2 regions of the Streptomyces sp. NPDC002138 genome follow, and region 1 is predicted to be linked to the other one. Evidence: riboswitches for the same ligand, from Rfam matches in the RefSeq annotation. Region 1 holds a riboswitch; the other holds the start of a gene.
What was found. A riboswitch is a leader RNA that binds a small molecule or an ion and turns the genes downstream of it on or off. The one in region 1 is predicted to bind cyclic di-AMP.
Positions count from the first base shown of each region.

Region 2: it holds a riboswitch for cyclic di-AMP, as region 1 does, so the genes downstream of both, ABT084_RS07835 (LysM peptidoglycan-binding domain-containing protein) here and ABT084_RS12090 (M23 family metallopeptidase) in region 1, are expected to answer to the same signal.

Region 1 is NZ_JBEOXE010000014.1:52,305-55,505, reverse strand. Features, by position in the region: gene ABT084_RS12095 (tyrosine-protein phosphatase) at 28-834, opposite strand; cyclic di-AMP (ydaO/yuaA leader) riboswitch at 1,143-1,324, shown strand; gene ABT084_RS12090 (M23 family metallopeptidase) at 1,327-2,340, shown strand; gene ABT084_RS12085 (SGNH/GDSL hydrolase family protein) at 2,479-3,201, shown strand, end outside.
Region 2 is NZ_JBEOXE010000008.1:166,982-170,182, forward strand. Features, by position in the region: gene ABT084_RS07825 (LysR substrate-binding domain-containing protein) at 1-98, opposite strand, end outside; gene ABT084_RS07830 (dihydrodipicolinate synthase family protein) at 171-1,154, shown strand; cyclic di-AMP (ydaO/yuaA leader) riboswitch at 1,438-1,652, shown strand; gene ABT084_RS07835 (LysM peptidoglycan-binding domain-containing protein) at 1,657-2,475, shown strand; gene ABT084_RS07840 (hypothetical protein) at 2,469-3,201, opposite strand, start outside.

The DNA of each region.
Region 1 (3,201 bases):
CCGGGCGGCCGTCGGATGTCGGCCGGGTCAGACGAGGAGCCGGTCGCGCAGCCGGCCGAGGGTCTCGGGCGTGAGTCCGAGGCCCTCGGCGACGTAGCGGTCGAGGCTGCCCCAGATCTCCTCCAGGGTCTCGAAGGCCGCGTGCAGGTACTCGGCGCGGGCGTCGAAGAGCGGGGCGAGCAGCTCCATCACCTCGGGCGAGCGGGCTTCGGCGGACTCGCCGCTGCGGCGCACCTTGTAGCGGCGGTGCGGAGCGTTCGACTCCAGGTAGTCCGCGACGATCGCCTCACGCTCGACGCCGAGCGCGAGCAGGGTGACGGCGATCGAGAGGCCGGCCCGGTCCTTTCCGGCCGCGCAGTGCATCAGGACCGGAACGTGGTCCTGGGCGAGGGCCTGGACGACCTGGCGGTGCTCCGCGGTGCGGGTGCGGACGATCTCCCGGTAGGAGTTGGCCATCCGGCGGGCGGCCTTGCCGTCGCCGAGGACCTCGCGCAGCTGCTCGACATCGCCGTCGCGCACCATCCGCCAGAACTCCGTGCCGTCCGCCGGGTCGGAGAGCGGCAGGTTGACGTTGCGCACGCCGGGCAGCTCGACGTCCGGGCCCTCGAGGGCGTGGTCGGCGGCGTTGCGGAAGTCGAAGACCGTGTGGAGACCGAGCGAGGCGAGGAATTCCGTATCGGTTTCGGTGGCATGTGCCAGATGTCCGCTTCGGAAGACCTGTCCTGATCTGACCCTCCGTCCATCGGCGGTCGGAAGCCCGCCCACGTCACGGAAGTTGCGCACTCCGGTCAGCTCCGGCTCCGTGGAGGGGTGCTGGGGTATCTGCTGGGTCACGGGGACTCCTCCGTATCGTCGTGGCATGTCCGGATTGCGCTACTTCAGGGTAACTTGCCGCAAGGGCCGGGGAGATCGGGCCGGGCCCCGTGAGCAGGATCATACGGTGACCGTGAGTGTGTGATCGCGAAAGCCGAATTGCCTTGCGGGGACGGTTGTTGCCGCCGGTGATTCCACGGAGGGTGACCGGAATTCCGTCGATCCCTCACCCGGGCCATTCCCTTGGGGAATTCACGGCTTGTTCCGTGCGTCCGGACGGAATACCTTCGCGTCCACCCGGATGGACCGCCTAATCCTGCCACCATCCGAAACCGCACCCGACGATTCACGCGCCCGGCAGGAGCGGGGGAACCAGGTAAGCCGCCGTTCCGGACGAGATCCCCTCATGGATCTTTCCTCCGGACGGCTCGGGGTGAAGCCGTGCACCTACGGCCGGACATCTCCAGTCCGAACCCGACAGCTCACCTCGCAGGCGACGGAGAGGAATTCGCCATGCCCGCAAAGGGAAAGCACCGCCGCCCGAAGTCCGCCGCGATCACCCGCGGATTCGTCGTCGCCGGGACCGGAAGCGCGGCGCTCGCGCTGCCGCTGATGGGCGCGGCGGGCGCGCACGCCGCCGCCACGTCCACCGCCACCTCGGCCACCGCCACCTCGGCCACCGCCGCGATTCCGGCCCAGGCGCGGCCGGCCCAGGCTCCGGTGGCGCTGCGGTCGGCGGCGGCGCAGACCTCCGCCGTGTACACCGTGGTCCCGGGTGACTACCTCTCCAAGATCGCCGCGGAGCGGCACCTGAGCGGTGGCTGGCAGCGCCTCTACGAGGACAACCACGAGGCCGTCGGCGCCGACCCGTCGCTGATCCACCCGGGGCTGAAGCTCACCCTGGGCAGCCGGGCGCAGGCCCCGGCCCCGGTCGAGGAGTCGGCTCCGGCCGAGCCGGCCCCGGTGGCGGGCGCCGGCGCCGACACGTCGGACGAAGGCGGCTCCGGGGAACCGGCCGCCACGACCGGCAAGGGTGCGGGCAAGGGCACCTCGGACGAGGCCGCCGGCTCCGGCACCGCGAAGGGCTCCGGCACCGGCACCGGCACCAAGGCCACCTCGGCCTCCGGCTTCGTCGCCCCGGTCTCCGCCTCCATCACCACCCAGTACCGGACCCCCGGCGCCATGTGGTCCAGCGGTTACCACACCGGCGTCGACTTCGCCGTGGGCACCGGCACCACCGTCCGCGCCGTCGGCGCGGGCACCGTGGTCTCCGCGGGCTGGGGCGGGGCGTACGGCAACGAGGTCGTCATCCGGCACGCCGACGGCCGCTACTCGCAGTACGGCCACCTGTCCCAGCTGTCGGTCTCGGTCGGCCAGAGCGTCACCGCGGGCCAGAGCATCGGCCTCTCGGGCGCCACGGGCAACGTCACCGGCCCGCACCTGCACTTCGAGATCCGCACGGGTCCGGGCTACGGCACGGACATCGACCCGCTGGCCTACCTCCGCGCCCAGGGCGTGAACGTCTGACGGCACCGGGGCACCTGACGGATTCCTCACTTATTCCTTACTGACCAGGTGGTATAGATCACGGTCCGTCAAGGCCTGCCTACGGTGGCGTAGGTCACGTCCTGGGGTGAAAGATGTCTTCTCGTGGCAGCGACAGCGATGACGACGAAGACGACGGCAAAGACGACGACAGTGAAGACGGCACTGCAGGGCATCGGCTCGTACGCGGCGATCGGGGACAGCTTCACCGAGGGGGTGGGGGATCCGGGGCCGGGGGACATCTGCGTCGGATGGGCCGACCGCCTCGCCGTGCTCCTGGCCGATCAGCGCGAGGAGCACGACTTCCGGTACGCCAACCTGGCCGTGCGGGGCAAGCTCCTGGACCAGATCGTGGCGGACCAGGTCCCCCGGGCCAAGGAGCTGGCCCCCGACCTGGTCACCTTCTGTGCCGGGGGCAACGACATCATCCGGCCCGGGAGCGACCCCGACGACGTGGCGGAGCGGTTCGAGGCCGCCCTCGCCGACCTGGTCGGCTCCGTCGGCCAGGTGATGATCACCACCGGCTTCGACACCCGCGGGGTGCCGGTGCTCAAGCACATCCGGGGCAAGGTGGCGACGTACTCGGCGCACGTCCGGTCCATCGCGGACCGGTACGAGTGCCCGGTGCTCGACCTCTGGTCGCTGAAGTCCGTCCAGGACAGGCGTGCTTGGGACGGCGACCGGCTGCACCTCTCGCCCGAGGGGCACACCCGGGTCGCGCTGCGCGCCGCCCAGGTGCTGGGGCTGGAGGTGCCCGCGGACCCGGACCAGCCGTGGCCTCCGCAGCAGCCGCGCGGCTCGGCCGAGGTCACCCGGGACAACATCCAGTGGGCGCGCGAGTAC
Region 2 (3,201 bases), on a different contig from region 1:
ACGGCCGAGGGGCTGAAGGCCAGCGCCTCGGCGACGGCGGCGATGGTGCCGCGGCGGGCGAGTTCGCGCAGCAGGCGCAGGCGGCGTAGGTCGAGCATCGGCTCAGCTTACGGGTAGGGAAAGAAATGCGAACTGGACCCGATGCTCGGGGTCCGGCCACCCTCGTACCCATGGCGCAGAAGCAGCAGACGGCACAGGACACGGTGGCCGGACCCGCCCACCCCACGACCCCCGCCCACCCCACGACCACCTCCCACCCCACAACCCCCTTCCTGCACGGCATCCACGTACCGCTCATCACCCCCTTCGACGCGTCCGGCGGCGTCGCCCTGGACGCCCTGGAGGCCCTGGCCCACGAGGTGCTCACGGCGGGCGCGACCGGCATCGCCGCCCTCGGCACGACCGCCGAGGCCGCGAGCCTGGACGAGGCGGAACGCGACGCGGTCACCGAGGTGTGCGCCCGGGTCTGCCGGGAGCGCGGGGCGTTCCTGAGCGTGGGGGCGGGGAGCAGCGGCACCCGGGCGAGCGAGGCCGCGCTGGAGCGGCTGCGGCGGTGGCCGGAGGCCCGGGCCGCGCTGGTGACCGTCCCGTCGTTCGTGCGGCCCTCGGCGGCGGGGGTGCTGGCGCACTTCGAGCGGCTGGCGGCGCTCGCTCCCGTACCGCTGATCGTCTACCACATCCCCTACCGGACCGGTCAGCCCCTGCACGCCCGGGCGCTGCGGGCGCTCGGGGCACTGCCCGGGGTCGCGGGGGTCAAGTACGCCGTGGGCGGCATCGACGAGGACACGGTGGCACTGCTGGGCGAACTGCCGGACGGGTTCACGGTGATGGCGGGCGACGACGCGTACGTCTCGCCCCTGCTCGCCCTCGGGGCCGGCGGCGGGATCCTGGCCTCGGCACATCTGGCCACGGACCGGTTCGCCGCGCTCGACGCGGCGTGGCGGGCGGGTGACGCGGTGGGGGCCCGGGCGCTGGGGCACGCGCTGGCCCGGCTGTCGGCGGCCGTGTTCACCGAGCCGAATCCGGTGGTGCTGAAGGGGGTGCTGCACGCGCAGGGGCGGATCCCGACGCCCGATGTGCGGCTGCCGCTGCTGCCGGCCGGCCGGACCTCGGTGCGAGAGGCTTTGCGCCGGCTCGCGGAGCTGCCTGAATAAGTATGTATGGGTGATTTGCCCTTGAATGCGGTAGGGGCGGGCCTCCGGTGATGTGAGTCACGCCGGACGGCCCCCCTCCAAGTCCCCCGCGAGGCCTGCGGAACGCGTAATTCCGGGCGCCGCAATGAAATTCGGCATTCCCCGCCCGGCACGGCCGGGATGAATTCCACCGGCCGGTATCGATATACCGATCACCGCGTGGAATTCAAGTCCTTGCTCCCTGCCTCCCCCCTCGCTTACGGTCACCGCAATCCGGGTGGACCGCCAAATCCTGCCGCCACCCGGGAACCCATCCCACTCACGTACGGCAGGAGCGGGGGAACCAGGTAGGCCGCCGGTCCGGATCTTGAATCCGGACGGGCTCGGGGTGAAGTCGCGCCACTGACACGCATGTCTCCTTCATGTCTCACGCATGTCTGGAACATGCCGTGCCACGGCGCGGCCGGACAGCTCCCGTCCGAACCCGACAGCTCACCTCGCAGGCGACGGAGAGGAATTCGCCATGTCCGCAACGGGCAAGCACCGCCGTCCCAAGACCAGCCAGCTCGCCCGACTGCTCGCCGTCGCGGGCACCGGTGGCATCGCACTCGCTCTCCCCCTGATCAGCGCTTCCGGCGCCGAGGCCGCGCAGCCGGCGGCCCAGCCGGCCACGACCACCACCTCGGCCGCGGCCTCGGTTTCGACCTCGGTTTCGACCTCGGTTTCCGGCGTTGCCGCAAAGGCGGCCGCACCCAAGATCTATTCCGTGGTGGCGGGTGACACCCTTTCCAAGATCGCACAATCGCATTCCGTGAGCGGCGGCTGGAAGAAGCTGTACGAGGACAATCGCGCGGTGGTCGGCAGCGACCCGTCGGTCATTCGGCCGGGCACCAAGCTGACGATCGGCGGCCCGGCGAAGGCGAGTTCGGGAACGGCGGCCGCCACGACGGCGCCCGCGGCGCGGGGTTCCGCGGCCGAGCCCGCCCGGGCCGACCGTTCCGCGCGGCCCACCACGCTGTTCGCCAACAACCTCGACGGCTGGATCCGGCAGTCGCTGGAGATCATGGCCCAGCACGGAATTCCCGGTACCTACGACGGAATTCGCCGCAACGTGCTGCGCGAGTCCTCGGGCAACCCCCTCGCGATCAACAACTGGGACTCCAACGCGGCGGCGGGCATCCCCTCCAAGGGCCTCCTCCAGGTGATCGACCCCACCTTCCGGGCGTACCACGTGCCCGGAACCGCGGCCGACTCCTACGACCCGGTCGCGAACATCACCGCGGCCTGCAACTACGCCGCCGCCCGCTACGGCTCGATCGACAACGTCAACAGCGCCTACTGAGCCGAAGCACACCAGGACGCGGCCACCAACGACCGCTGCGCGGCGTGCAGATGGGTGGCCGCGGCCAGCCAGGCCCACGCGTAGCGGTCAGCCCCGGGATCGACGAGGCGGCCGAAGACGTCCCGGGAGCGCCGGTCCGCCTCGGCGGCCAGCTCCGCGGTCAGCTCCCCGGCCGCCGCGAACCCGGCCCGGCGCAGCGGTTCCGGACCCCCGGCCGGGGCGAGATCGCCCCGCGCCGCCTCCGCCACCGCCCGGCGGCCCCCCGCGACCCCGGATTCCAGCAGCCGTCGAACCCGCCAGAGCGGTGAGTCGCGCAGCGGATCCGGGGTCGTCGGCAGGTGCGGAGTGTTCGGCATGGGCGGTACGGGCGGTACGTCCGGTACGCCCGCGGCGGGTCCCGGGGCTCCGGCCGGGAGGTGGGCCCCCTGGAGCCGGTCGTAGCCGAGGTCGGCCCGGCCCAGCCACTCCGGCGGCAGCCGCAGCGTGTACGCCGCTCCGGGCACCGGGCCGACGGCGAGCGGGCGCAGGGTGGCGGCCCGGTCCGGATCGGGCCGCCCCAGCACGCGCAGCGCCATCCCGGGACGCTCCGCGAGGCGGCGCAGGTTCGCGGTGTGCGGCAGCTCCGGGTGCGGATGGGCCGGGACCAGGCCGATCAGCGGCGCGTCCGGACGTACCGAGCCGTCGGGCGACAGCTCGCGCACCAGCAGCCGGTCCCCCGCCGGGCCG